Regions from separate parts of the Streptomyces sp. NPDC024555 genome, predicted to be linked through region 3. Evidence: riboswitches for the same ligand, from Rfam matches in the RefSeq annotation. Region 3 holds a riboswitch; each other region holds the start of a gene.
What was found. Region 3 has a riboswitch for cyclic di-AMP ahead of ACZ4FH_RS24275 (LysM peptidoglycan-binding domain-containing protein). Riboswitches for the same ligand answer to the same signal wherever they lie in the genome.
Positions count from the first base shown of each region.

Region 1: another riboswitch for cyclic di-AMP. It lies ahead of ACZ4FH_RS02590 (M23 family metallopeptidase); the one in region 3 lies ahead of ACZ4FH_RS24275 (LysM peptidoglycan-binding domain-containing protein).
Region 2: another riboswitch for cyclic di-AMP. It lies ahead of ACZ4FH_RS15515 (transglycosylase family protein); the one in region 3 lies ahead of ACZ4FH_RS24275 (LysM peptidoglycan-binding domain-containing protein).

Region 1 covers NZ_JBVHKV010000001.1:617,109-626,497, reverse strand. The annotation lists gene ACZ4FH_RS02600 (PrsW family intramembrane metalloprotease) at 1-35, shown strand, start outside; gene ACZ4FH_RS02595 (aldo/keto reductase) at 163-1,107, opposite strand; gene ACZ4FH_RS02590 (M23 family metallopeptidase) at 1,270-2,394, opposite strand; cyclic di-AMP (ydaO/yuaA leader) riboswitch at 2,406-2,561, opposite strand; gene ACZ4FH_RS02585 (PP2C family protein-serine/threonine phosphatase) at 2,777-3,949, opposite strand; tRNA gene ACZ4FH_RS02580 (tRNA-Met) at 4,154-4,227, opposite strand; gene ACZ4FH_RS02575 (hypothetical protein) at 4,674-5,165, shown strand; gene ACZ4FH_RS02570 (SHOCT domain-containing protein) at 5,323-5,727, shown strand; gene ACZ4FH_RS02565 (peptidoglycan-binding domain-containing protein) at 5,908-6,486, shown strand; gene ACZ4FH_RS02560 (alpha/beta hydrolase) at 6,693-7,670, shown strand; tRNA gene ACZ4FH_RS02555 (tRNA-Lys) at 7,752-7,825, opposite strand; gene ACZ4FH_RS02550 (FG-GAP repeat domain-containing protein) at 7,959-9,389, opposite strand, start outside.
Region 2 covers NZ_JBVHKV010000008.1:92,985-102,373, reverse strand. The annotation lists gene ACZ4FH_RS15535 (SurA N-terminal domain-containing protein) at 1-42, shown strand, start outside; gene ACZ4FH_RS15530 (nucleoside triphosphate pyrophosphohydrolase) at 76-1,056, shown strand; gene ACZ4FH_RS15525 (cytochrome P450 family protein) at 1,150-2,460, shown strand; gene ACZ4FH_RS15520 (transglycosylase family protein) at 2,574-3,554, shown strand; cyclic di-AMP (ydaO/yuaA leader) riboswitch at 3,856-4,025, shown strand; gene ACZ4FH_RS15515 (transglycosylase family protein) at 4,030-4,773, shown strand; gene eno (phosphopyruvate hydratase) at 5,061-6,341, shown strand; gene ACZ4FH_RS15505 (FtsB family cell division protein) at 6,437-6,907, shown strand; gene ACZ4FH_RS15500 (DUF501 domain-containing protein) at 6,974-7,519, shown strand; gene ACZ4FH_RS15495 (Ppx/GppA phosphatase family protein) at 7,555-8,499, shown strand; gene ACZ4FH_RS15490 (NAD(P)/FAD-dependent oxidoreductase) at 8,991-9,389, shown strand, end outside.
Region 3 covers NZ_JBVHKV010000014.1:6,291-15,679, forward strand. The annotation lists gene ACZ4FH_RS24245 (SpoIIE family protein phosphatase) at 1-1,105, opposite strand, end outside; gene ACZ4FH_RS24250 (hypothetical protein) at 1,241-1,411, shown strand; gene ACZ4FH_RS24255 (GMC oxidoreductase) at 1,539-3,179, shown strand; gene ACZ4FH_RS24260 (carboxymuconolactone decarboxylase family protein) at 3,275-3,754, opposite strand; gene ACZ4FH_RS24265 (NAD(P)H-dependent amine dehydrogenase family protein) at 3,751-4,830, opposite strand; gene ACZ4FH_RS24270 (FG-GAP repeat protein) at 4,941-6,419, opposite strand; gene ACZ4FH_RS24275 (LysM peptidoglycan-binding domain-containing protein) at 6,629-7,525, opposite strand; cyclic di-AMP (ydaO/yuaA leader) riboswitch at 7,529-7,714, opposite strand; gene ACZ4FH_RS24280 (ABC transporter ATP-binding protein) at 8,026-8,880, opposite strand; gene ACZ4FH_RS24285 (FecCD family ABC transporter permease) at 8,888-9,389, opposite strand, start outside.

The DNA.
Region 1 (9,389 bases), on a different contig from region 3:
TTCCGTACGATCCGCAGGCGGGCCCCCGGGGCTGACGGCCCCGGAGCAGGCGGCTCCAGGGGCGGGCGGCCCCCGGGGCGGAGAAGGACGATGGCCCGAAGGCCGCGGGGGCGTCGGGGCATCGCGTCGTGCCGGCTTCGGGGCGCCGGGAGGCCGGTGCGGTCAGGCGGAGGCCTCGGTGAGGCGGGCCAGCTCCGCGTCGGTCAGGTGGAGGTCGGCGACGGCGAGCAGGGCGGGAAGCTGCTCGACGGTGCGGGCCGAGGCGATGGGCGCGGCGACGGTCGGCCGGGCGGCCAGCCACGCCAGCGCCACGGTGGCGATCTCCGCCTCGCGCTCGGTCGCCACGGCGTCCAGTGCGGCGAGCACCTTCTGTCCGCGCGCGGACTCCAGATGGGCGGAGGCACTGCCGGCGCGGGCGCTGTCGACGGTCGTCCCCGGGCGGTACTTGCCGGTGAGGAATCCGGCGGCGAGGGCGTAGTAGGGGACGGCCGCGAGTCCGGCGCGGGCGGCGGTCTCCTGGAGTTCGCCCTCGTAGGTGTCCCGGGAGACGAGGTTGTAGTGCGGCTGGAGGGCCACGTACCGGGCGAGGCCCTCGCGCTCGGAGAACTCCAGCGAGGCGCGCAGCCGCTCCGGGCTGATGTTGGAGGCGGCGATCTCGCGGACCTTGCCCTCCTTCACCAGCTGGTCGAGCGCGGTGATGATCTCCTCGACCGGAACGGTCTCGTCGTCGAAGTGCGTGTAGTAGAGGTCGATGCGGTCGGTGCCGAGCCGGCGCAGCGACTCCTCCGCACCGGCCTTGACGGTGGCGGCGGAGAGGCCCTTGTAGTCGGGGTGGGCGCCGACCTTCGTCGCCACGACCACGTCGTCGCGGTTGCCGCGCGCGGTGAGCCACTTGCCGATGATGGTCTCCGACTCGCCGCCGACGTTGCCGGGGATCCAGGACGAGTAGGTGTCGGCCGTGTCGATGAAGTTGCCGCCACCGGCCGTGTAGGCGTCGAGCACGGCGAAGGACTGCGTCTCGTCGGCCGTCCAGCCGAAGACGTTGCCGCCGAGGGAGAGCGGGAAGACCTGGAGACCGGAGGTGCCGAGGGGGCGAAGGGAAGTCATGGGGTGAACAACCCTTCCCACCCGGGCCGCTATTCCGTGCCCGGTACACGGGAAGTACCCGGAAGCCCCCGGGCGGCCGGGCGCGGGCAGACCGGCAGCCCTGACGTCGGGGGGTCAGCGTCAGGGCTGCCGGGGTTTCTCAGAGCGCCTCGGGGAAGGCTGTCAGACGGTCAGGCCGCGGGCGTTCAGCCAGGCCATGGGGTCGACGCCGGTGCCGTCCGCGGTGTGGACCTCCAGGTGGAGGTGCGGGCCGGTCACGTTGCCGGTCGCGCCGACGTTGCCGATGACGTCCCCGGTGGTGACCTTCTGGCCGACGCTGACGCCGATCGAGGACTGGTGGCAGAACCACAGCTCGGTGCCGTCCTCCAGCTCCAGGACGGTGCGGTAGCCGTAGGACCCGGACCAGCCGGCCGACTTGACGGTGCCGGTGTGGATGGCCTTGATCGGGGTGCCCGTCGGGGCGGCGAAGTCGAGGCCCGTGTGGTAGCCGGAGGACCACATCGAACCGGCTTCGCCGTAGGTCGAGGTGATCGTGTACGAGGAGGTGGGGATGGCGTAGCTCGCGGCGAGCTTGGCCAGCCGCAGGGCCTCGGCCTTCTTCGCCGCTTCCTCGGCCGCCTTCTTCTTCTCGGCGGCGAGCTTGGCCTCGGCGGCGTCCTGCTTCTTCTTGGCCTCGGCCGCCGCCTTCTCGGCCGCGGCCTTCTCCTCGGCGGCCTTCGCCTCGGCGGCGGCGGCGTCCTGCTGCTGCTCGGCCTGCTGGAGGATGCGGGCGCGCAGCGCCTCACCGGCGTCGGTGGTGCCCTGCTCGGCCTCGGCGGTGGTCACACCGGCGGAGGTCAGCGGTGCGGCGGCGATGGCCGCCTCGGCCTTCTCCTCGGGGGTCTCGGCCTTGTCGGACGAGAAGAGCGCGCCCACGCCGGGCAGCGACTTGGCGGCCGGAAGGTTGTCCGCGATGGAATCGGGAAGAGAAATGGAGACCGGCGGCTTGCTCTGGGCGGTGGCCATGCCACCCGCTCCGACGGCCGCGATGACACCGACGCCGAGGACGGTGGAGCTGCGGGCCAGACCGTTGCGCTGCTTGGCGACGCGGTGCCTGCCGCGTACGGGACGGATGGACTCCTCGGTGGGGTTCCACTCCTCCCAGGCCTGATCGGACCCGGCCTCCTCGGTACGGAAGCCGGCCGCGAAGCCGTCGCCCCGATCGATCCCGCGCTCGGGCGCGAAGTCGTTGCCGTAGTCGTACCCGAAGCGGGAAGAGCCTTCGGGGGCAGGCTTGTTGGACGCCACGGAGGCGCACTCCTTTCCTTCCTTCTCGCCTACCGGGTTAGCTGACGGGTTCGGAGCAGGAAGGTCTCCTACGGGTTTCCCGGCCTCGACAGGCGAGACAGAGATGCCCGATTCACCCCATGTAGGTGGTTCCCCGGTTCCCTTGCGGAATTCGGCGCTCGCGCACGGTGCCGCCACTGACGGCGGCTGGGACAACCGCGCTGCGTTATCGAACGTTAATAGACAGACGGGCTCGATACCAAGCCGTTCCCCTTGATCGTTCCCGCCCTTGGCCTGGACTTTACGGGACACAACCGGGTGGAATCGGGCGAGTTCATCGCCCCTCGACGACCACCCGGTTTCTGACAGTGCGTCAAATGTTATGCGGAGTGGGGTCTCCCGGTTACGGTCCGTGGCCCTGCTCGTCGCCCCTGCCGACGATCTTCACCGTCCTGCGCCGGTCGGGCTGCCCCTCGGCGGGCCGGGCGACGGCCAGGAGCGCCATGTCGTCCGTCGTCTCCCCGCCCGTGTGCAGCCGCACGTCCTCGGTGAGCGCCGTCAGCAGTTCCTCGGGGCCGGGGAAGATCCGGCCCCGCAGCCGGGCGGCGGGGTCGTAGAACACCCCTGCGGCGTCACGGGCCTCGGAGAGGCCGTCCGTGTAGAAGAGAAGCATCGCCCCGGCGGGCAGCTCCCATTCGTCGGTCCGGTCCGGCCACGTCCCCAGGTCCAGCCCGAGGGGCAGCGCGGGCACCGAGGGCCTCAGCACCTCCAGCGCCCCGTCGGCGTGCAGCAGCAGGGGCTCGGGGTGCCCCCGGTTGACGATGCGCACCCGCCCCGCCCCCGCCGGGATCTCGGCCAGGACGGCGGTGATGAACCCCTCGAAGGCGTCGAGGCCCCCGCGTACGTCCGACTCCCGGGCCAGCGCCCGCTCCAGCCGCACCGCCACCTCCGCCGGGCCGTCCTCCTGCTCGGCGGCCTCCCGGAAGCAGCCGATGGCCACCGCCACCGCCCCGACCGCGTCCAGCCCCTTGCCCCGTACGTCCCCGAGCAGCAGCCGCACCCCGTGCGGGCTGTCGGCCACCGAGAACAGGTCGCCGCCGATATAGGCGTCCGCCTGCGCCGCCTCGTACCGCGCGGCGACCCGCAGCCCTCCGATGCGCTCGGGCGGGGTCGGCAGCACGGCCCGCATGGCGGTCTCCGCGATGACCCGGGCGGAGGCCAGCTGCTCGTTGCCCCGCCGGACGACTCCGTTGATCACGACGGCGAGGACGGAGACGGTGAGGACGGTGAGCAGTTCGATGATGATCACGGGCCCGGTCAGGCTGCCGTGGTAGATCCGCAGGAGGGACACGGCCAGCAGGGCGGCGGCGCCCGTGCGGACGGTGCCGGCCCGCGAGAACAGCGGGGCGGCGATCAGCGGGGCGGCCGCGAAGAGGGGGATGGCGGTGAACCGGGGCGGGGTCAGCGCGTCGAACACCACCCCGCCGACGATCATCAGCGCGGGAAGCGCACGGACGAACCGGCGGGCCGTGATGCCCCCGGCCGGCCCGGTCCGCCGCCGCTCCCGCTTCCCCACCTGTCTGGCCTCCTGCCCGGCGCCTCGACGGCCACGGCCGGTGCCGCACCACCGCCCCCAGGTTTCCCCGGGCGGACGCGCGGGGCGAACGCTCGTCGGCAAATGGGGGAAGGGGGCGCGGGCCACGGGACCCCGCACACGCATCAGGCCCCGCACATGCATCAGGCCCGGCACGCTGTATGCGTGCCGGGCCTGATGTTTCAGTAGCGGGGACAGGATTTGAACCTGCGACCTCTGGGTTATGAGCCCAGCGAGCTACCGAGCTGCTCCACCCCGCGTCGGTGAACACAACTCTACGCCATCCCCGACGCACTCGTGACCACTCGCCCCGTTCACCCCCTCCGCACCCCCCCCTCGCACACGCACCCCACCCCCTCTCCGTACACGCCGGAGCGCGCGCCACCTGCACGTCCTGCGCGCCCCAACACCCCAAGCAACCAAGGGAGTAGAAACCAGCCATCCCGAACGCACGCCGTCTCGGCCACCCTTGGAGAGCGGAATCCGGGACTCCTGACGTCCGGCACAGGTGCAGCCCGACCGTCGGTCCGTCAAGGTGTGGAAAGCGAGAAGGTGTTGCAAGGAACACGTGTTCTGCCGCAAGGTAACTGCTGCATCCCCCGGTCCGGTGGGCTGCCCGTGCGAGCAGGCCGCCGACCGCGCATGTCATCGCGCCCGGACGCCTCTCCCGGCCTCGCGTCGCAACCCGTCTGGAGGGCCCTCGACGATGACCGCACCGCTCACCTCTGACCACGCCCCCGCTTCCCCGGCCGCCCCGGCGCCCCCGGCCTCCCCCGTACGCGCCGCCGCCACGGGCGGACTCATCGGCGGCGTCATGGGCGCGGTGATGAGCGCGGTCGTGAACTACTTCGCGATCGGCCTGCCGGGCAGCGAGTCCGTCAACGCGGTCAACCACGCGATATCCGGCCTGATCAGCGGCTTCATCGCGGGCTTCATCGGCATCATGGTCCACAGCAGGAAGACGGCGGCGGACACCGCCGCCACCGCCCCCGCGACCGCTCCGGCGACCACCGGGACCGCCCCGGCCACGACCGCCCCGGAACCCGAGGCGTCCCCGGAGCCCGAGGAGCCCGCCACGGCCGGGGAGCCCGCGAAGGCCGAGGAGTCCGCGAAGGCCGAGGGCGTCGCCGAGTCCGACGACGCGACCGCCGCCGAGTCCACGGAGTCCGCGAAGGCCGTCTCCGTACCGGAGAAGTAGCCGCCGCCCTCCGGCGCCGCGCCGCACAGCCCCTCGCCCGGCCCCTCCCTCTCCCCCGCACGGCGGAAGGGGGACCACACCAACGGGCGAGGGGCTAAATGCGGTGATATGACTGATTCCAGTTTCAGCCATTTCGACGCTGCGCCAGGAGTGGACGATGGACGACTACCCCCTGCTCAACCTGTTCTGGACCATGCTCTGGTTCTTCCTCTGGATCATGTGGCTGTTCCTGCTGTTCCGGGTCATCATGGACATCTTCCGCAGTGACGACCTCGGCGGCTGGGCGAAGGCGGGCTGGCTGATCCTCGCTCTGGTGCTGCCGTATCTGGGTGTCCTGATCTACGTGATCGCCCGGGGCAGGTCCATGGGGCAGCGCGACATGAAGGACGCGAAGGACCGCGAGGCCGCGTTCAAGGCGTACGTACGGGATGCCGCGGGCACCTCGGACGCGCAGCACGGCGGCGGACACGTCGACGATCTGTCCAAACTGGCGGACCTCAAGGCCAAGGGCGCGATCTCGGAGGACGAGTACCAGCGCGCGAAGACCAAGCTGCTGGCCTGACCGCGGAACACGACGGCGCCGGACCTCACCCGAGGACCGGCGCCGTCGTCGGTCCCGGTCCGGAGGCCGCGCCGCACCCTGCCCCCCCCTGAAATGTTGCAGGTACCGGCACCACCCCTTCCCTCGCAGCATGGTCACGGCAAGAACACCTTGCTCGAACCAACGGGGGAAGGACCCATCATGAGCTTCCGTACCACGCGTGCCCGGCTCGGCATCGCCACCGTCGCCGCGCTCGCCGCAGGCACCCTGGCCGTGGGCGCGTCACCCGCCGCGGCCTCCGCCTCCAGCGGCTACGTCAGCGGCGCCGACTCCTTCTACGACGACTTCGGGGACGAGGGCAACCTCTCCACCTCGTCGTACGCCAGCTCCAACGCGACCTGCCTGTGGCAGATCATCCTCCTGGCGGAGGGCGCCAAGGAGAGCGACGGCACCGCGTTCGACATGGCGGACATCGACGGCCACTTCGGCCCGAACACCGCGGCGGCCACGAAGAGCCTCCAGAAGACCTGGGGTCTCGGGGTGGACGGCGAGGTCGGCCCGCAGACCTTCGGCGCCGCGGACAGCCAGTGGAACGCGTCGACCGGCGCCGGGGAGCTTCAGTACCTCGGCACCGGCTCGGGCGACTCCACGAAGTACAAGCTGCGGTACCACGGCGCGAAGTACTACTTCGACTTCTACCGGACGGCGTCCGGAAAGTACCGCTTCTACCACAAGAACGTCTGGCACGACGCGAGCTACACCTCCAACACCTGCGACTGACGCTCGCCCGTAAGGGACCGCGGGCGCACCGGACCTCGGACCGGTGCGCCCGCCGGCGTGTTCCCGGGGCACCGGCCGCGCCTCGGCACGGTGTCCTCGTCTCCCCGCTTGCGGCGGCCCCGTACACGGGAATCATGGGAGCGGAAGAGCCGGAACAGGGGGGCCCGTGCCCCGCCCCCGGGGCGCCCGCACGCACTGGAGTGCTCATGACGCAGCAGCCCCCGCCCGTCACGCCCTATCTGGAGCGCGCCGCGCGGGAACTCGCCGAAGCCACCGACCCGCATCCCCGGATCTACGAGGTACCGCCCGAGCAGGGCCGCGACATCCTCGCGGGTCTGCAGAGCGGCGAGGGCGTTCCCCGTCCGGAGGTCGACGAGGAGTGGGTGGACGTCGACGCCGGTGAGTGGGGCACGGTCAGGACGCGGATCATCCGCCCCAAGGGCGCGTCCGGGCCGCTCCCGGTCGTCGTCTACATCCACGGCGCCGGATGGGTCTTCGGCGACGACAAGACGCACGACCGGCTCTTCCGCGAGCTGGTCGTCGGGGCGGGTGCCGCCGGTGTCTTCCCCGTGTACGACCGGGCGCCGGAGGCGAAGTACCCGACGCAGGTCGAGCAGAACTACGCCGTCGGCCAGTGGGTCCGCAAGAACGGGGCCGACCACGGCCTCGACGCCTCACGCGTCGCGGTGACCGGCGAATCCGTCGGCGGGTGCATGTCCGCGGTGTTCGCGCTCATGAACAAGGAGCGCGAGGACGGCATCGCCCTCAAGGCCCAGGTCCTGCTGTACCCGGTGACGGACGCCGACTTCGACACCCCGTCGTACCACCAGTTCGCCGAGGGCTACTACCTCACCCGCGACGGGATGAAGTGGTTCTGGGACGCGTACACGACGGACCCCGCCGAGCGGAAGCAGCACTACGCCTCCCCGCTTCGGTCGACCCTCGATCAGCTCAAGGGGCTGCCGCCGACGCTGGTCATCACCGACGAGGCGGACGTCCTGCGCGACGAGGGCGAGATGTACGCGAACAAGCTCCGCGAGGCCGGTGTCGACGTCACCTCGGTCCGGGTCGCCGGCATGGTCCACGACTTCCTGCTCCTGGACAGCCTCCGCGACACCCGCGCCGCCAACGTCGCCCGCCATCTGGCGACCGACGCCCTCAAGAAGGCCCTCCACGAGGGCTGAACGCCGGAGCGCCCCGCCCGGTCGACACCGGGCGGGGCGCTCCCTCGCAGGTCAGAAGGGTTTCCCCCGCCCTGCGTCGCGTAGGCCGTGTGGGACTCGAACCCACAACCAACGGATTAAAAGTCCGCTGCTCTGACCAATTGAGCTAACGGCCCTCGGCACATCACCCCCGAGCATAGCCCGCCGCGGCCCGGCCGCCGATCGGGTATCGGTCGGCGGGGGTTCCGGGTGGGGTGGAACGGGGAAGGCGCCCCCGCCGGAGCGGGGGCGCCTTCCGTCGGTGCGGGGTCAGGCGAGGCGGTCGTACATGAGCCAGCCGCCGCCGATCTTGACGCGGGTGGCGAACAGGCCCTTGCCGTCGCCCTGGTAGCTCCAGAGCGCGCCGGAGGTGTCGCGGGCCAGGAGGTCCGCCCGGCCGTCGCCGCTGATGTCGCCGACGCCCACGAGGGCGTCGTAGACCTGCCAGCCGCCGCCGACCTTCACGCGGGTGCCCAGGGTCGTCGCGCCGGTGCCGTCGGCCGGGTAGCGCCAGAGGACGCCGGCGGTGTCGCGGGCCAGGAGGTCCGGCCTGCCGTCGCCGTTGAGGTCGCCGGCGCCGGCCAGCAGATAGCCCTTCCAGCCCTTGCCGATCTGGAGGCGGGCCTTGAAGACGCCCGCGCCCTTGCTCTCGTAGAGGAAGAGCAGACCGGTCGTGGTCTCGCGGGCGATCAGGTCCGCCCGGCCGTCGCCGGTCACGTCGCCGGGGGACGTCAGCGTGTCGTAGACGTTCCAGCCGAGGCCGACCTTCGTGTACGGCGTCGACGGCGTCAACGCGGCGCCGCACGCGGGGCGGTAGGCGCGCAGCTCGCCGCTCTTCACCCGCACGAGGACGTCGTTGCAGCGGTCGCCGTCGCCGTCGTCGAACGGGACGGCGGCCGTGACCGTGGAGGTGCCGGTCCAGCCCGCGCCGGAGACCTTGGCGTCGACCCGGCCGGTGCCCGTACCGGTACCGGCGCGGAAGTCCGCGACGCCCGCCGGGGTGAACGCGAGGAGGTCGCCGAAGCCGTCGTCGCCCGTGAAGTCGCGGGCGACGGCGGCGCCGCCGGTGACCTTCACCGTGTTCGAGACGGAGAGGGCGGCGCCCTGGCCGTCCGCCGGCACGGCCGTCAGCGTCCAGGTGTACGCGCCGTTGCCGACGAGCCGGCCGGCCGTGTCCTTGCCGTCCCAGACGGCGGTGAGCGAGCCGCGGACCTCGCCGCCGGAGACCGTGCGGACGACCTTGCCGGAGGCCTTGTTCTTGACGGTCAGCTGCCAGGAGGCGGCCGGCTTGGACAGCCACCAGGTGCCCGTCCACCGCGGCGCCGAGGCGCGCAGGTCGAGCGAGGCGGCCGGGGCCCGGGTGTCGATGACCGACAGCGGGGACGCGGCGATGCCGGTCGGGACGATCCGCACGCGGCGGTCCTGCCCGGTGTACGCGACATGCCCGCCGAAGCGGTCGACGGTCCAGCCGGAGCGCCGCACCGTGCTGTCGCCCAGGTCCGCCGCGTTCACCAGCACCCGCCGGGGCAGGTCCGCGTACGCGCCCGAGGCCGGCAGACCGCTGTGCAGGTCGTAGACGGTCAGACCGTCCTTCTCCGTGTACGCGACGAAGTAGCCGTCGCCCAGCAGGCCGGGGCCCTCGGGCGCGGTCGTCGTCCGGCCGGTCTGCCGGTCGCTGATCCCGGCGCCCCGGACCCAGGA
Region 2 (9,389 bases), on a different contig from region 3:
GTCACCGAGGCGGAGAAGCCGGCCGCACAGGCCGGGGCCTGAGGACCGCCCGGCGGCCGAGGTAGATTCCGCCCTGTGAACGCTGAAGACCCCGGCCGCATCGTCCTGCTCACCGCCAGCCACCGCGTGGCCCCCGGACTGCTGTCCTGGCCCGCCTGGCAGGCCCTGCACGCGGCCGGCCGGGTGCACTGCGCGGAGGACGCCCGCGAGCAGCTGCCGTATCTGCGCGAGGCCGGGGTCACCGTCACCCCCGGCGTTCCCGGCGCCCGGGAACTGGTGGACGCGTGCGCGGGCGGGCACACCGTCGTCGTCCTCACCGGCGGACAGGGCGACGGGCCGCTGACCGACGGACTGGCCCGGCTGGCCGGCTCGGGGCGGGTGCGGATGCCGGAGCTGGAGCTGCTGCCCGGTTCGTACGACCTGCCCGGCGCCCGGCTCCTCGACCTCGTCCGGGTCATGGACCGGATCCGCCGCGTCTGCCCCTGGACCTCGCAGAAGACCCACCTGGGCCTCGCCAAGTACGCCATCGAGGAGGCGTACGAACTCGTCGAGGCGATCGAGGACGGCACCCGCGAGGAACTGCGCGAGGAACTGGGCGACGTCCTCCTCCAGGTCGTCTTCCACGCCCGCATCGCGGAGGAGGACGCGCAGGAGCCGTTCTCCGTGGACGACGTCGCCGGCACGCTCATCGAGAAGCTGATCCACCGCCACCCGCACGTCTTCGGCGACGCCACCGCCGAGACCCCCGAGGACGTCCACGCCCACTGGCTGCGCACCAAGGCCGTCGAGAAGCAGCGCGCGTCCGTCACCGACGGGGTGCCGCTCGGCCAGCCCGGCCTGGCGCTCGCCGCCAAGCTCGCGAGCCGGGCCCGTACCGCCGGACTCGACGTCCCGCTGCCCGGCGAGCCCGAGGGGAGCGGCGCCGACGCCATCGGCTACCGGCTGCTCGCCCTCGCCGTCCGCGCCCAGGAGGAAGGCGTCGACCCGGAGGCCGCCCTGCGCGCCGCGGGCCGCGCCTACCGGGACGCGATCCGCGCCGCGGAGGGCGTGGAGTAGGGGACACGGCCGGGCCGCGGAGGGCCCGGAGCCCTCGTCCGGGGCGGCGGAGTCCGGGGCGGCGAGGTCCGGGGCAGCGGATAACGTCGGGGGGTGAACGACCACCCCGCCGACGCCCCGCCCGGATGCCCCGCCCACGGCGGGTCCGACGGCACCGTCCCGCCCGCGCCCGAACTCTTCACCTGGGAGTTCGCGACCGATCCGTACCCCGCCTACGCCTGGCTGCGTACGCACAGCCCCGTGCACCGCACCACGCTGCCCAGCGGCGTCGAGGCCTGGCTGGTGACGCGGTACGCGGACGCCCGGCAGGCGCTCGCCGACGCCCGGCTCTCCAAGAACCCGGCCCACCACGCCGGGTCCGCGCGGGCCAAGGGGAAGACGGGCATCCCGGGGGAGCGCAAGGCGGAGCTGATGACGCATCTGCTGAACATCGACCCGCCCGACCACACCCGGCTGCGCCGGCTCGTCTCCAAGGCGTTCACCCCGCGCCGGGTCGCCGCGTTCGCGCCCCGCGTCCAGGAGCTGACGGACCGGCTGATCGACGGCTTCGCCGCGAAGGGGGAGGCGGACCTGATCCACGAGTTCGCCTTCCCGCTCCCCATCTACGCGATCTGCGACCTGCTGGGCGTGCCGCCCGAGGACCAGGACGACTTCCGGGACTGGGCGGGCATGATGATCCGCCACGGCGGCGGCCCGCGCGGCGGGGTGGCGCGTTCCGTGAAGAAGATGCGCAACTACCTCCTGGAGCTGATCCACCGCAAGCGCGAGGACCCGGGCGACGACCTGATCTCGGGGCTCATCCGGGCGAGCGACCACGGCGAGCACCTGACGGAGAACGAGGCCGCCGCGATGGCCTTCATCCTGTTGTTCGCGGGGTTCGAGACGACCGTGAACCTGATCGGGAACGGGGTCCACACCCTGCTCGGCCATCCGGAGCAGCGCGCCCGGCTCCAGCGTTCGCTGGCCGCGGGGGAGACGGAGCTGCTGGCGACCGGGGTCGAGGAACTGCTGCGGTACGACGGGCCGGTGGAGCTGGCGACCTGGCGGTACGCCACCGAGGCGCTGACCATCGGCGGGCAGCGGGTGTCCGAGGGCGATCCGGTGCTCGTGGTGCTGGCCGCCGCCGACCGGGACCCGGCGCGCTTCGAGGGGCCGGACACACTGGACCTCGCGCGGCGTGACAACCCGCACCTGGGGTACGGGCACGGCATCCACTACTGCCTCGGGGCGCCGCTCGCCCGGCTGGAGGGCCAGACGGCCCTCGCCACGCTGCTGAAACGCCTTCCGGACCTCCGGCTTGCCGGGAAATCAGCCGATTTGCGCTGGCGCGGCGGGCTGATCATGCGCGGACTGCGCACGCTTCCGGTCGAGTTCGGTCCGGAAGCGGGCACAGGCGGAAGGTGACTTTCTGTCAACTCTGTGATGTCGGCGTGATCTGCGCTGCATCGACTTGTGACATCCGTTCGAGTCCCGCTAGGTTCACCGTTCGACCCACCCGTCACACGGAAGGCATCCCCATGGGCTCCGCGAACGGCAGGCACCGTCGTCCCCGACAGGCTCCCGCCATCGTCGTCGCCGCAGGCGTGACCGGCTCGGCCATCGCCATCCCGCTGCTCGGCGCCGCGGGCGCCCACGCGGCGGACGCCTCCACCTGGGACCGGGTGGCCGAGTGCGAGAGCGGCGGCATGTGGAGTGCCGACCTCGGCAACGGCTCCTACGGCGGCCTCCAGTTCTCCCCGGAGCTCTGGAAGGCGTACGGCGGCGAGTCCTACGCCGAGCGCGCCGACCTCGCCAGCCGCTCGCAGCAGATCGCCGTCGCCGAGAAGGTGCTGGCCGACCGGGGCCCGAAGGCGTGGCCCAGCTGTGCGGTCATCTCCGGGCTCGCCACGGACACCGGCCTGCCGGGGGTGGACCCGGGCGGCGTCCCGGCCGACCAGCCCTCCGCCGACCCGTCCGGCAGCGCGAGCACCGACCCCTCGGCGGAGACCGGGACCCAGGACGACGCCTCCGCGGACGACCGGGGCGGCACGGACGACCAGGGCGCGGACGCCTCGCGCGGCAAGCACGCCAAGCCGGACGCCTCGGCCTCCCCGTCTGCGTCGCCGTCGGCCGGTACGGGGGACGCGCGGGACGACGCGGGGGCGGACGCCTCCGGCGCGGCGCGGGGCGACGGGGAGCAGGCCGGGAGCAGCGGGCAGGGCGGCAGGCACCGCGGCGCGCCCGCGCCCGAGGAGACCCGGCAGACCGGCCGCGACGGGGACCGCGACGCGGGGCGGCACACCTCGCGCGGCACGGCGGGTGCCCGCGACGCCGGGGTCGCGGCGGCCGACGGCACGTACACCGTCCGGACCGGCGACAACCTCTGGGCGATCGCGCAGGAGCACGAGCTGCCCGGCGGCTGGACGGCGCTCTACGAGACCAACAAGGACGAGATCGGCTCCGACCCGGACCTGATCCTTCCTGGCCAGAGCCTCGACCTCGGTGCGCCGGCCGAGTGACTCCGGCCCGGTCCACCGGCTGAAAAAGCCCCGGATTCCGGGGTAGTTCAGAGGCCTATGTCCCACTTTCGACCAAGTGAGACATAGGTCTCTTTGCGTGAACTGGCGTGTTGTGTCCGGGAGGTCCCGTCGCATCCGTTCCGACCTGCGCAAATGTAGGTTTGTCAGATGCAAGTAAGGGATGTTTTTCCGGTATGTCCGTCTTTGAATGTCGGGGTTGGGTGTGTTTACGGTCTGAACCGCTCGCACCGCGGGCCCCGTCGACCGTCACGCCGAATCCTGCCGTCGGTCGGAGGGAACAGACGCGAAAGCGCCGTAGGCAGGAGCGGGGGACCCAGGTAGGCGCCGGAGCCGGACGTCGCAGGACGCCGGGACCGGCTTGGGGTGAAGTCGCACGCTAGGACGTGCGACCGGGCAACTCACTAGGCCCGAACCCGACAGCTCACCTCGCAGGCGTCGGTGAGGAGAACTCTCGATGCTGCTCAACCGCAAGGCCAACAAGCACCGCCGCCCCTCCAAGGCCGTCCGGATCGCCACGCTCGCCGGTGTCGCCGGTGCCGCCGTCGCCGTCCCGCTGATGGGCGCGACCGGTGCCTCCGCCGCCTCGGTGGCCACCTGGGACGCCGTCGCCCAGTGCGAGTCCGGTGGCAACTGGTCCATCAACACCGGCAACGGCTACTACGGCGGCCTGCAGTTCTCCCAGTCCAGCTGGGCCGCCGCCGGCGGTACCCAGTACGCGCCCCGTGCCGACCTGGCCACCAAGGCCCAGCAGATCGCCACCGCCGAGAAGCTCCTCGCCCTCCAGGGTCCGGGCGCCTGGGCCTGCGCCGGCGCCGGCAACCTGACCAACGACGGTGTCGACCCGGGCGTCGACACCGGCTCCTCCGCCGCCAAGACCGAGCAGGCCCCCAAGCAGGAGGCCGCGCCCCAGAAGCAGGCCGAGCGCACCGAGGCCCCGGCCACCAACCGCTCGGACCGCTCCTCCGCCCCGGCGAAGAGCGAGCCGAAGAAGGCCGCCAAGACCGTCACCACCCCGACCGGCCAGAAGGTCGCCAAGGGCGACGGCGAGTACAAGGTCGTCACCGGCGACTCGCTGAGCGCCATCGCCGCCGAGCACGGTGTCGAGGGCGGCTGGCAGGCCCTGTTCGAGCTGAACAAGGACATCGTCAAGGACGCCGACCTGATCTACCCGGGCCAGCAGCTCCACCTGACCAAGTAGTCGCGATCCCTCCTCGTCGCTGACTCCGGACGCCCCGGCCCGGCGCGCACCCTCCCCCCGTGCGTGCCGGGCCGGGGTCCGCTCGTTCGGGCCGGGGAGCGTTCAACTGTTGTCGTTACCAGTCAGTAAATTTCTTCCGTTTCCTCCCGCGATGCATGCCCTTGGGTCCTTTTTCGTCCCAGGGGTCGGGCGGTCGGCCGATGCAGGCCGCCGGGCCGGTTAGGCTCTTGTCGCAAGGCCCACGTGGCCCCGCACCCCAAGCGTCATATCCCAGAAGGAGATGCCTCGTGCCGTCCATCGACGTCGTCGTAGCCCGGGAAATCCTCGACTCCCGCGGAAACCCCACGGTCGAGGTCGAGGTCGGCCTCGACGACGGCAGCACCGGCCGTGCTGCCGTTCCGTCCGGCGCCTCCACCGGTGCCTTCGAGGCCATCGAGCTTCGCGACGGAGACCCCAACCGCTACCAGGGCAAGGGCGTCGAGAAGGCCGTCCTCGCCGTCATCGAGCAGATCGGCCCGGAGCTGGTCGGCTACGACGCCACCGAGCAGCGCCTGATCGACCAGGCGATGTTCGACCTGGACGCCACCGAGAACAAGGGCTCGCTGGGCGCCAACGCCATCCTCGGCGTCTCGCTCGCCGTGGCCCACGCCGCCTCCGAGGCCTCGGACCTGCCGCTCTTCCGCTACCTCGGCGGCCCGAACGCGCACCTGCTGCCCGTTCCGATGATGAACATCCTCAACGGCGGTTCGCACGCGGACTCCAACGTGGACATCCAGGAGTTCATGATCGCCCCGATCGGCGCGGAGTCCTTCTCCGAGGCCCTGCGCTGGGGTGCCGAGGTCTACCACACCCTGAAGAAGGTCCTGAAGACCAAGGGCCTGTCCACCGGTCTCGGCGACGAGGGCGGCTTCGCGCCGAACCTGGAGTCGAACCGCGCCGCCCTGGACCTCATCGTCGAGGCCATCAAGGAGGCCGGCTACGCCCCGGGCAAGGACATCGCGCTCGCGCTCGACGTCGCCGCCTCGGAGTTCTACAAGGACGGCACGTACGAGTTCGAGGGCAAGTCCCGCTCGGCCGCCGAGATGACCGAGTACTACGAGGAGCTGGTCTCCGCGTACCCGCTGGTCTCCATCGAGGACCCGCTGTACGAGGACGACTGGGCCGGCTGGAAGGTCATCACCGACAAGCTCGGCGCCAAGGTGCAGATCGTCGGCGACGACCTCTTCGTCACCAACCCGGAGCGCCTGGCCCGCGGCATCGAGGAGGGCTCCGCCAACGCCCTGCTCGTCAAGGTCAACCAGATCGGTTCGCTGACCGAGACCCTGGACGCCGTCGAGCTGGCCCAGCGCAACGGCTTCAAGTGCATGATGTCGCACCGCTCCGGCGAGACCGAGGACGTCACCATCGCCGACCTCGCGGTCGCCGTGAACTGCGGCCAGATCAAGACCGGCGCCCCGGCCCGCTCGGACCGCGTCGCCAAGTACAACCAGCTGCTGCGCATCGAGGAGATCCTCGACGACGCCGCGGTGTACGCCGGCCGCTCGGCGTTCCCGCGCTTCAAGGGCTGATCCGGCCCGGGGCAACCGACCCGGCCTCCGTCCGTCCCCGCACTCGGTCCCGTACCGTGTGCGGGGACGGACGTGCGTAATGGGGAGGCGGAGACATGGCCGCGAAGGACCGGGACCGGTTCTCCACCGCGACCCGGCTGCGGTTGCTCGGCGAGCAGACCGCGGCCCGCGTCTACCGCTCCCAGAACCGCCGTCAGGCCCGCCGCTCCCGGCTCACCGGCCGGGCCGCCTTCCTGGCCCTGGTGGTCTGCTCGCTGATCGTCGCCCTCGCCTATCCGATGCGGAGTTACGTGTCGCAGCGCGACGAGATCGCCGAACAGGAGCGGCTGGCGCAGGAGGCCGAGAAGCGCACCGAGCAGCTGCGCGACGAGAAGGCCCGGCTCCAGGACGACGCCTACATCAGGCGGCTGGCCCGCGAGCACCTGCACTACCTTCTTCCCGGGGAGACCGGCTACACCGTGGTCGACCCGGACGCGGCCAGGGAGCGCGACGGCGCGCCGGAGGACTCCGGCCGGCCGTGGCACTCCAACCTGTGGGACGGCGTGGACAGCGCCGACCGCGGTTGAGCCGCCCCCCTTGTACCGCTGCAGAACCCGCAGTTCGAGCAGTCCGATCAGAACCCCTAGGCAGGCATGGAAACGCCCCCTCCGCAGACCGAGTCCACCCCGCCCACCGAGGCGGACATCGCCGCCTTCCAGCAGCAGCTGGGGCGCCCGCCGCGCGGGCTGCGCGCCATCGCGCACCGGTGCCCGTGCGGCAACCCGGACGTGGTGGAGACCCAGCCCCGGCTGGAGGACGGCACGCCGTTCCCGACGACGTACTACCTCACCTGCCCGCGCGCGGCCTCCGCGATCGGCACGCTGGAGGCGAACGGGGTCATGAAGGAGATGACCGAGCGTCTCGCCACCGACCCCGAGCTGGCCGCCGCCTACCGCGCCGCGCACGAGGACTACCTCGCCCGCCGCGACGCCATCGAGGTCCTGGAGGGCTTCCCGAGCGCCGGCGGCATGCCGGACCGCGTGAAGTGCCTGCACGTGCTCGTGGGGCACTCGCTCGCGGCCGGGCCCGGGGTGAACCCGCTCGGCGACGAGGCGATCGCCATGCTGCCGGAGTGGTGGCGCAAGGGGCCGTGCGTGACGCCCTGCGGGACGCCGGACGAGGCGTCGGACGAGGCCTGAGAACACCACACGATGCGCCGGAGAGGCTTGAGGACATGACGCGTGTAGCCGCCATCGACTGCGGGACCAACTCGATCCGTCTGCTGGTCGCCGACGCCGACCCCGCCACCGGCGGGCTCGTCGAGCTGGACCGCCGGATGGAGATCGTCCGGCTCGGCCAGGGCGTCGACCGGACCGGCCGGCTGGCGCCGGAGGCCTTGGAGCGCACCTTCGCGGCCTGCCGCCGGTACGCGGACGTGATCAAGGAGCACGGTGCCGAGCGGATCCGCTTCGTCGCCACCTCCGCCTCCCGGGACGCGGAGAACCGGGACGAGTTCGTCCGCGGCATCCACGCGATCCTCGGCGTCGAGCCCGAGGTGATCAGCGGCGACCAGGAGGCCGCGTTCTCCTTCGACGGGGCCACCCGGGAGCTGGCCGGGCGCGACGACCTGGCGCGGCCGTATCTGGTCGTGGACATCGGCGGCGGCTCCACCGAGTTCGTCGTCGGCGACGACCGGGTGCGCGCGGCCCGGTCCGTGGACATCGGCTGCGTCCGGATGACCGAGCGCCATCTGGTCCGCGACGGCGTGGTCACCGACCCGCCGACGGCCGCGCAGGCCGACGCGATCCGGGCGGATGTCGCGGCGGCGCTGGACCTGGCGGCCGGGACGGTGCCGATCGCCTCGGCCGGCACGCTCGTCGGCCTGGCCGGCACGGTCACCACCGTCGCGGCGATCGCGCTGGGCCTGGAGGAGTACGACTCCGAGGCCATCCACCACTCCCGCATCCCCGTGGAGCGGGTCCGCGAGATCGCCGCGCGGCTCCTCGCCTCCACCCACGCCGAACGGGCGGCGATCGGCGCCATGCACCCGGGCCGGGTCGACGTGATCATCTCCGGCGCGCTGATCCTGCTCGCCGTCATGGAGCGGACCGGCGCCCACGAGGTCGTCGTCAGCGAGCACGACATCCTGGACGGCATCGCCTTCTACGCGGCCCGCTGAGCCCCGAGGGACACCTTCCCGGGCCCCTCGGGCAACACCCCTCGGAACGGCCCGCGCAGCGGTCTTCCGAGGGGCCGGGGCTCCCTGCTCATACGCACTTTGGCCTGCACCTTTGAGACTTCCGGAGCATGCGCGGGGGCTCTTTGGAGGCAGCGCGCGACGAACTTCGTGAAGTTCTTCACAAGGAATCGGGGTGCTCGGGGCGCACTTCGGCTCCGAACGGGGTCCGAGGGGAGTGGGCCGGGTCACTCCGGCCGTGCGCGGCGGGATTCCGGGGGGTCCGGGGGCGGGCCGCCGGGGGGCGTGGTCCAGCCGGGGCGGCGAATCAAGGGCCAGCTCACAGGCGGTGAACAACGTTCACCGGGATGCGGTGGTTCCCCCGTACGGTCATGACCTGGGTCACGTGGGCCGCGGAGTGTAGCAGATAGGGGCCACATCCTTGTGAAGGGGCTCACGAGCATGCCCCCCGAGGGGGGTGGATACTCGATGGCATGAGCACCACGGAGCGTCCCAGGATCCTCGTAGTAGGCGGTGGGTACGTAGGCCTGTACGCAGCTCGGCGCATCCTCAAGAAGATGCGCTACGGAGAGGCGACCGTCACGGTCGTCGACCCCCGGTCGTACATGACCTACCAGCCCTTCCTCCCCGAAGCTGCCGCCGGCAGCATCTCGCCCCGGCATGTCGTCGTCCCGCTGCGACGCGTCCTGCCCAAGGCCGAGGTACTCACCGGCCGCGTCACGACCATTGACCAGGACCGCAAGGTCGCCACGGTCGCGCCGCTCGTCGGCGAGTCCTACGAGCTGCCCTTCGACTACCTGGTCATCGCGCTCGGCGCCGTCTCCCGCACCTTCCCGATCCCCGGCCTCGCCGAGCAGGGCATCGGCATGAAG
Region 3 (9,389 bases):
GGTCCTCGTGCGCGGGGTCGGCGAGCCAGGGCACGACCTCCCAGAGGACCTGTCCGACCAGCGCGGACCTGGGCATGCCGAGGATCTTCTCGGCCGGCCGGTTGGCGTAGGTGATCCGGGCGAAACGGTCGAGCGAGAAGATGCCGGCCGGCAGCCGGTCGGCGGCCTCGGGGACGACCGGGGCGGTGCCGAGGTCCACGAGGAAGCCGGTGAGATGGGTGGTGGTGCCGGGACGGGCGGTGTTCGCCCGGCGCCCCGAGACCTCCAGCAGATGGGAGCGTCCGTCGGGGCCGCGCAGCCGCATCCGGCGGACGACCGGGCCGCGGGAGCCCTCGGCCCGGCGGGCCAGGGTCCACAGCCCGTAGACGTCCTCGGGGGCAAGCCGCGCGGCGAGCGCGTCGATGGTGCCGGGGAAGGAGTCGCGCTCGCTGCCGAGGATGGCGCAGAGTTCCTCGTCGGCGACCACGGCTCCGCTGCCGAGTTCCCAGTCGAAGCGGCCGATGCGCATGGGCGGCGAGCCGGCGGCGGGCAGCTGGACCGGGAGAGGCTCGTCGTCCCAGGTGGCCTCCGTCCCCGCGGACCGCAGTCCGGCCAGTGCGGAGCCGAGCCCTTCGGCGACGCCGCGCAGTCTGCGGCGGTCCGCGGTGCCGACGGGGCGGCCGGGGGTCGCCGCGCGCAGGACGACGAGGACCCCGACGGGCTCGCCGCCGGCCGAGACCGGGACGTAGAGCGAGCCGAACGGGAACGGCAGCCCCGCCATGAGCTGCGGGAAGCGGCGCATCGCCTCCTCGGTGTCGGCGAGGTGCACGGCGTGGCCGGAGCGGAAGGCCTCGGCAACGGGGAACGGGCGGTTCACATGCATCCGCCACCAGGGGCGGAACAGCCGGCCGGGCAGTCCGGCGAGGACGGCCAGCCGCAGGAGCCCGGGGCTCCGGGAGCGCAGATAGACGCCTCCGGCCTGTCCGCCGGCGGCCTCGATCGCGTTCACCACGGCCTGTGCGAGGACCAGCGACAGTTCGTCGGGCGCCCGGGTGTCGTCCTTCTCGCCGGGGCGGCCCTGACTGCCGGCCGGTGCGGTGCGCCGGGCCGTGCCGTACCGGGTCACACCGCCAGCATGCGCCAGGGGCGCCGCGACGCGCTATTCGGCGGAGGGGGCGGGGCCCACCGGCATGCGGGGGTTCGTCCGTCGTGCGAATCTGAAGGGTGCCCGTCGTCCGCGATCCGTCGAGGAGGCACGATCATGGGCAAGAAGCAGAGCCGGCAGAACCGCGGCGCCCGCACCGGGGGCCACGCGTACGGCGCGCCCTCGGAGAGCAAGGACCAGAAGTCCACCGACCAGGCGTCCGACCCGGCGAAGGCGATCTCCGAGCAGGTCTCCCACAAGCGCGAACGGAAGTTCGGCCACAACTGACCCGGGAGCCCCGCGCGACCGGTCCGGAAGCCCGTGCGACAGGGAAATTACTCTCAGGTATGTAGTGACTTCTCACGCATGCGCCAGTAGAACTCGTTCCCATTCGAGTGAGAGTGAGGAACGTCACATGGCGGCTGCAAGCTTACCGGACAAGGAGTCCAGCGGAGTATCCCGTCGCGGATTCATCGCGAGAACAGGTTTCATTCTGGGGGCGGCGGCGCTCTCCACGAGCGCCACCGCCCCCCGGGCGCGTGGGCGTACGGCCCCGGTCATCGGCAACGGGCAGCAGGTTCCGGTCCTGGTGATCGGCACCGGCTACGGCGGCTCGGTGGCCGCACTGCGCCTGGCCCTCGCCGGGGTCGACGTCCACATGGTCGAGATGGGGATGGCCTGGGACACCCCGGGGCCGGACGGCAAGATCTTCGCCAACACCACCTCGCCCGACGCGCGTTCGTACTGGCTGCGCACCAGGACCAAGCAGCCCCTCAGCAACTTCCTCGGCTTCCCGATCGACCGGTCGATCCCGCGCTACACCGGGATTCTGGACGCCGAGGAGTTCAGCGGGATCACGGTGTACCAGGGGCGCGGCGTCGGCGGCGGCTCACTGGTAAACGGCGGCATGGCCGTCACCCCCAAACGGGAGAACTTCGGCGCCATCCTGCCCACGGTGAACGCCGACGAGATGTACGCGACGTACTACCCGCGTGCCAACGCCGGTCTCGGCGTCTCCACCGTCGACCCGGCGTGGTTCGAGACGGCCGACTGCTACAAGTACGCCCGGGTCGGCCGCAAGCACGCCCAACGCTCCGGTTTCCCCTTCGTCTTCGTGCCCGATGTGTACGACTGGGACTACATGGAGCAAGAGGCGGCCGGCACGGTCCCGAAGTCGGCGCTGGCCGGAGAGATCCTGTACGGCAACAACTACGGCAAGAAGTCGCTCCAGAAGACCTATCTGGCGCAGGCCGCGGCGACGGGCCGGGTGACCGTCTCACCGCTGCACCAGGTGACCTCGGTCGCCCCCGCGCCGGGCGGCGGCTACACCGTCGTCATCGACGAACTGCGCACCGACGGAAGCGTCGCGGGCACCAAGACCGTCACGGCGGGCAAGGTGTTCTTCGCGGCGGGCAGTGTCGGCACCAGCAAACTGCTGACCCGGTTCAGGGCGACCGGGCTGCTGCCCGGTCTGAACGACGCGGTCGGAGCGGGCTGGGGCGACAACGGGAACGTCATGTGCGGGCGGGCCAACCACCTATGGGACCCGACCGGTTCGGTCCAGGCCAGCATCCCGTGCGGCGGGATCGACAACTGGGCGGCCGGGGGCGCGTTCGCCGAGGTGGCGCCCCTGCCGACCGGGATCGAGACCTTCGCCTCGTTCTATCTGTCCATCACCAAAAACCCGCACCGCGCACGGTTCACCTGGAACGCCGCGGCGGGCCGGGTCGACCTCGACTGGCAGACCGCGTGGAAGCAGCCGTCCATCGACATGGCGAAGACGATCTTCGACAGGATCAACTCCAAGGAGGGGACGATCTACCGCACCGATCTCTTCGGCGTCTACAAGATCTGGGGCGACCACCTCACGTACCATCCGCTCGGCGGCGCCGTCCTCGGCGAGGCCACCGACAACTACGGCCGTCTGCACGGCCATCCGGGGCTGTACGTCATCGACGGCGCGCTGATCCCGGGCAACACCAGCGTCAACCCGTTCGTCACCATCACGGCGCTCGCCGAACGGAACATCGAGAAGATCATCGCCACCGATCTGTGACCGCCGGACCGGGACGCGAACCGGCCCCCGCCCCGCGGTGACCGGCCCTCCCCCACGGTTCCGCGCCGCGACCGGGCTGTCCGCCGGCAGCCCGTTCAGTGGCCCGGCAGCACGCACACCGCGTCGAGTCCGAGCACATGGTTGAGCCGGCCGAACGCCAGCCAGGACCCGATGCTCATGCTCAGTTCCACGATCTCGCGCTGGCTGTACCGCGCCGTCATCCGCGCCCAGAACGCCTCGTCGAGACCGTGGTGGTCCAGCGCGTACCGCTCGGCGTACTCGGCGGCGAGGCGGGTCCGTTCGTCGAAGGCCTCCGTGGTGCGCCATTCGGTCACCGCGTCGGCGAACTCCTCCTCGACCTTTCGCCCGTCGCGTTCGGTGCGCCAGTCCAGGCAGAACAGACAGCCGTTGATCTGCGCGATGCGCAGCCGGGCGGCCTCGAACTCGCGCAGCCCCAGCGTGGTGTGCTCGTACACCGACAGCGAGAAGTTCGCGGCGGCCGTGCCGATGCCGGGGACCATGTCGCCCCAGACGTAGCCGATGGGCTCCTGGCCCTCGGGGATGTCGATGATCACGGCTGTTTCCTTCCCAGTCGGCCGGTCGCGGGGCGCAGCGGCACGTCGAGTGCGTCGTAGAGCCCGGGTTCCGCCTCCACCAGCCAGTCGATGGCGTTGACGAGCCGGCCGACGGCGGTGGCGTTGCCGCCCGCCGAGCGGTTCTCCCCCTCGTCGCTCGCCTCGACGGTGACCTCGATGCGGGGGCGGCCCTCGACGATCACCCGGTGGGCGCCGGAACCGTCGGGCGGGGACGGCCAGTCGGGTGCGCAGGAGGGGTGGATACGGGTGATGTGCTCGATGACGATGCGGGGTTCGCCCCCGACGATGCCCTGCACCTCGAAGCGGACGGCGCCCTGGGTGCCCGCCTCGAACACGCCCATGGTGCGGGTGGTGACGGTCGTCTCCAGGGCTCTGCGGGCCATCGTCTCGCGGATGTCGTCGAGTTCGACGCCGAGCGCCCGTGCCATCAGGCGTATCTGACCGCCCCACACCATGGTCGGGACGGAGGGGGCGAGCATCAGCGGCTCGTACTCCATGGGGTGTCCCATGCCGATGAGGTCGCGTACGGAGTCGGGCTGGTCGTACGTGGAGTAGTCGAAGATCTCCTGGCAGCGGATGGCGTCCACGGTGGTGCCGAGCCCGCTGATCAGCAGGGGCAGTACGTCGTTGCCCCAGCCGGGATCGACGCCGGAGACGAAGAGGGAGCCGCCCCCGCCGGCGACGGCGGCGAGCACCGGTTCGCGCAGTTCGGGCGGGGCGCCGCGCTGGTCGTAGAGGGCGTAGAGGGCGGGGGTGACGACGACGGAGCCGCCGGCGACGGCCCGGGTGATGTCGGCCAGGGCCTCGTCGGGGCGGATGTCGCCGGAGGCCGCGTAGACGACGGCCCGGGGGGCGGTGGCGAGCACCGCGTCGATGTCGTCGGTCGCCGTGACGCCGAGATCGCGGTCGAGACCGGCCAGCCGGCCGGCGTCGCGGCCCCTCTTGGCGGGGTCGTGGACGAGGACATGGGCGAGCTTCAGGGCCGGATGCGCGTCGACGGCGCGGATGGCCGCGCGGCCGACGTTGCCGGTGCCCCACACCACCGTGGGAATCATGCGGCGGAGGGTAGCGCGCGGGATGAAAGGTTCATAGTGCCGTCGCGCACCGGATTCAGCGGGTGCCGGGCGGCCTTCCGGAGCCGCCCGGTCCGCTCTCCCGGGCGCTGCTACTCGTCGATGGCTCCGCCGTACCCGGCGCCCTTCTCCGCGCCCCCGAAGGTGCCCGCGTCGAAGGTGCGGGAGCCGGTGGCCGTCACGCCGCCGGGGCCGGCCGGCAGGATCCAGACGATGCCGTCGCCCGCGTTCTCCCCCGGTGCGGCGGCGAGCAGGGCGGCCCGTCCGTCGCCGTCGTCGTCGGACAGCCGGACCTGGCCGCCCCAGCGGTCGCCCCGTTCCGCGGCGCCCGGGATGCCGGGCGCGTCCTGGTCCCAGGAGGCGGCGCCGATGGCGGTCAGCCCCTGGGCCGAGCCGCGCAGCAGCCAGACGGCGCCCGCGTCGGCGACCGTGCCGATGTCCTCGCCGGGCGCCCCGATCGCCACGTCGGCGAAGCCGTCCCCGTCGGTGTCCGCGACGGAGAGGTCGGCGCCCCAGCCGTCGCCCGCCTCCGCTCCGCCGGGGACGCCGGGGGTGTCCTGGGTCCACCACACGGGCGGGGTGCCGGGACCGCCGGCGCCGACCGGGCCGTCCCCGGCGCTGCCGTGGTACACGCCGACGACCCCGCCGGTCGTGGTGGCGCCGCCGTCGTCGGGGCTGTGCGGCTCCCCGGTGACGAGGTCGTCGTAGCCGTCGTGGTCGAGGTCGCCGGAGGCGACGGCGGGGCCGCCGCGCAGGTCGTGGTCGAAGCGCAGTCCCTGGACCTCGCCGAGCAGGACGGCGGAGCGGCCGTGCCCCGGTTCGGTGCCCGTGGTGACGCCGGACACGACGAGGTCGGCGAGGCCGTTGCCGTCGTAGTCCCCGGTGGTCAGGGCCCGGGGCGCGATTTCGTGCCCGGGGGTGCCGGGGACACGGTCGGTGCGGGTGGCGGGCGCCGTACGGGTCCGCTCGTCGTACTGGAACAGGGTGAGGTCGGCGCGGTCGATGACGGCGAGCTGGTCGCCGGGGATGTCGGGGCTGAAACGGGCCGCGGCGAGAGCGCTGCCGAAGGCGGCCCCGGCAGCGGGTGCCTGGGCCTGCAACCAGGCGCTGTCCGTACCGGAGAGGCCGGTGGGCGATCCCCAGAGGACGACGGCACCACCGGCGTCGGCCAGTGGCTCGATGTCCTCGCCGGGCACGCCCACGACCGCGTCGGCGTACCCGTCGCTGTCGAGGTCCCCGGTGGCCAGGGCCCGGCCGAAACCGTCGCCGGTCTCGGCGGCGCCGGGGACGCCGGGGGTGTTCTGGTCGAGGACGGCGCCCCGGACCGTGCCGATGCCGTCGGGGCCGCCGTACTGCACGGTGACGTAACCGGCGCCGGTGCGGCCGCCGGCCGTGCCGCCGGGGGCGCCGATGAGGACGTCCTCGTAACCGTCGCCGTTGAAGTCCGTGGCGCGGTCGCCCGCGCGGAGGCCGGCGGAGGGGCCGGCGTGGGCCGGGGGCGCGGCGACGGCGGCCCCGGACAGCAGGAGGAACGAGGCCGCGACGACGGCGGCGGGACGGTGGGTGCGCACGAGCGGCTCCTCGGCTCGAAGGCGACCGGGCGGAGTCCGAAGGGGGGTGGCCGGGAAGGGCCCGTCACCCTCCTGGCGCCGTGTTCGACGGCCGGTGCGGCACAAGGGTTGTACGGCACATGCGGACAGGGGTGGCAAGGAGCGGGTCCGCTCCCTGCCACCCCTGTTCATGCCCGGCTGTGCGGGCGGGTGACGTGTGTCCCGGTGGCTCAGTAGGCGCCGAAGACGTTGTCGATCGAGCCGTACGTCGCGGCGGCGTAGTTGCACGCGGCGGTGATGTTGGCGACCGGGTCGTAGATGTCCAGCGAGGTGCCGGAGACGTGGTACGCGTCGAAGGTGGGCTGGATCACCTGCAGCAGGCCCTTGGACGGGGTGCCGGCGACGGCGTTGGAGTCCCAGTTGTTGATGGCCTGGGGGTTGCCCGTCGACTCCCGCATGATGTTGCGGTAGATGCCGTCGTAGCTGCCGGGGATGCCGTGCTCGGCCATGACGGCGAGGGATTCCTTGATCCAGCCGTCGAGGTCGTTGGTGTACGTGGTGGCGGTCTTCTCCGCGACGGGCGCGGCGGCGACGGTCTCCTCGGCGACGGGGGCGGCCGTCGTGCGCTCGGAGCGGTCGGCGCGGTCGGTGTTCTCGGCGCGGTCGGCCGAGGCCTCCGCCTTCTTCTCCACCGGCTTCTCGGCCTTCTCGGCCTTGAATTCGGCACCGGTCTCAGCCTTGGGCGCGGCTGCCTCGGAGGTGGCGCCGACGACGAGCTTCAGACCGGGGTGGATGAGGTCGGGGTTGGATCCGACGACGCTCCGGTTGTCCTTGTACAGACGCTCCCAGCCACCGCTGAGGGAATGCCCCTGGGCGATCTTGTAGAGCGAATCGCCGGAGACCACGGAATAGGTCGTGGGCGCGGCCTTGCGCACGGCGATTTCCTTGCCGGCGAAGGAAGTCGGGGCCGCGGCCTTTTCGGCGACGACGGTCTTGGCGGGGGCGGCGGAGGCCGATCCGGCGGCGATCAGGGGAAGTGCGAGAACGACTCCACCCGTGCTCACGGCGATGAAGCCGCGGGTCAGGGCGGTGGACTTGGCACGACGGTGCTTACCCACGATGGGCATGGCGCTTTTCCTCTCCGTCGCCTGCGAGGTGAGCTGTCGGGTTCGGACTGGAGATGTCCGGTCGCACAAGGCGACTTCACCCCTAGCCGTTCCGGATTTCCGGACCGGCGGCAAACCTGGTTCCCCCGCTCCTGCCGTACGTGTGTGGTCGGGTGTCCGGACGGCGGCAGGATTCGGCGTTCCATCCGGATGGACCGTGACCGTAAGCGAGAAAGTCCGGGCCGAACAAGCCCGGAATTCCTGATCATTATCGAATTCCAAGATCAATGAACCGCGATATGTGTCACCGGCCACATGCGGGGACGTCATTTTTCTTGGCGCGCCAGGGAACCGGAATTGGCGATCTTGCGTCCGGGGCGGCAAACGTGACGCTGGCCACTGAGTCCGATATGGGTGATTTGATCCCTCGATCGAGGGCGTGACCCGCGAACGGGCACCCGGAACGGCCCCGTTGACAATCGGCGCGATCGGAATGATCAGGATAATTAGTGTGATTCGGACTATTCGCCCAGGCGTGGCGCGGCTCCGCCGGGGTGCGCCGTGCGGAAGGCCCCGGTCCGGGCGCGCGGGACCACGACCGGGGAGCCGTCCCCGGGGGCGCTCAGGATGTCCGCGTCCAGTGCGTAGACCTCCTTCACCAGGGCGTCGTCGACCGTCTCGCGCGGAACACCGGACGCGACGATCCGGCCGCCCTTCATGGCGACGAGCAGATCGGCGTAGCGGGCGGCGGCCGCCAGGTCGTGCTGGACCATGACGACGGTGCGGCCGGCCGCCGCGACCTCGCGGACGAGTTCCAGCACCTCGACGGCGTGGCCGAGGTCGAGGGCGCTGGTGGGCTCGTCGAGCAGGACGACCGGGGTCTGCTGGGCCAGGACCATCGCGAGCCAGCAGCGCTGGCGCTGGCCGCCCGACAGCCGGTCGAGCCGCTCGCCGGCCAGGTCCGCGGTGCCGGTGGCGTCCAGCGCCTCGCGCACCGCCCGCTCGTCCTCGCGGGACCACTGGCGCAGCAGGCCCTGGTGCGGGCTGCGGCCGTAGCGCACCAGTCCGGCCACGGTGACCGCCTCGGGGGCGCGCGGCGACTGGGGCAGCAGGGCGACGCGGTGGGCGGCGCGGCGGCGGCTCGTCGCCCAGATGTCCGTGCCGTCGACCAGGACGCTGCCGGACGCGGGGCGGTGGAGCCGGGCGGCGGTCCGCAGCAGGGTGGACTTTCCGCAGCCGTTCGGGCCGACGATCGCGACGACCCGCCCGGCGGGAACGGTGAGGCTCACCCGCTCGACGACGGGCCGGCCCGGGTATCCGGCGGAGAGGTCCCGGATGTCGAGGCCCGCCCCCTCGCTGGTCGGATGCGCGGTCATATGCGGTTCACACCTTTCCGGCGGCCCGGTCGGGACGCAGCAGTACCCACAGCAGGAAGGGGCCGCCGAGGACGCTGGTGACGACCCCGACGGGCAGTTCGACGGGGGCGGCGACGCGTCCGAGCGCATCGGCCGCGACGATCAGGGCGGCGCCGGCCAGCGCCGATCCGGTGACGGGCACCCGGGTGGGGCCGACCGCCCGCTGGGCGAGGACGGGCGCGGCCAGCGCCACGAAGCCGACCGGCCCGGCGACCCCGACGGCGGTGCCGGCCAGCACCACGGCGAGGGCGAGCGCCGCCGTGCGCATCCGGCGCAGGTCGACCCCGAGGGAGGCGGCCACCTCGTCGCCGAAGCGCAGCAGCTGGAGGCGGTGGCCGACGGCGAGGGTGGGCGGGACGAGGAACAGCAGGACCACGGCGAGCGGGAGGGCTGCGTCGCCGTCGCGCCCGTTGAGGCTGCCGACGGCCCAGAGGAACACGCCGCCCGCGGTGTTGTCGTTCTCCCTCGAC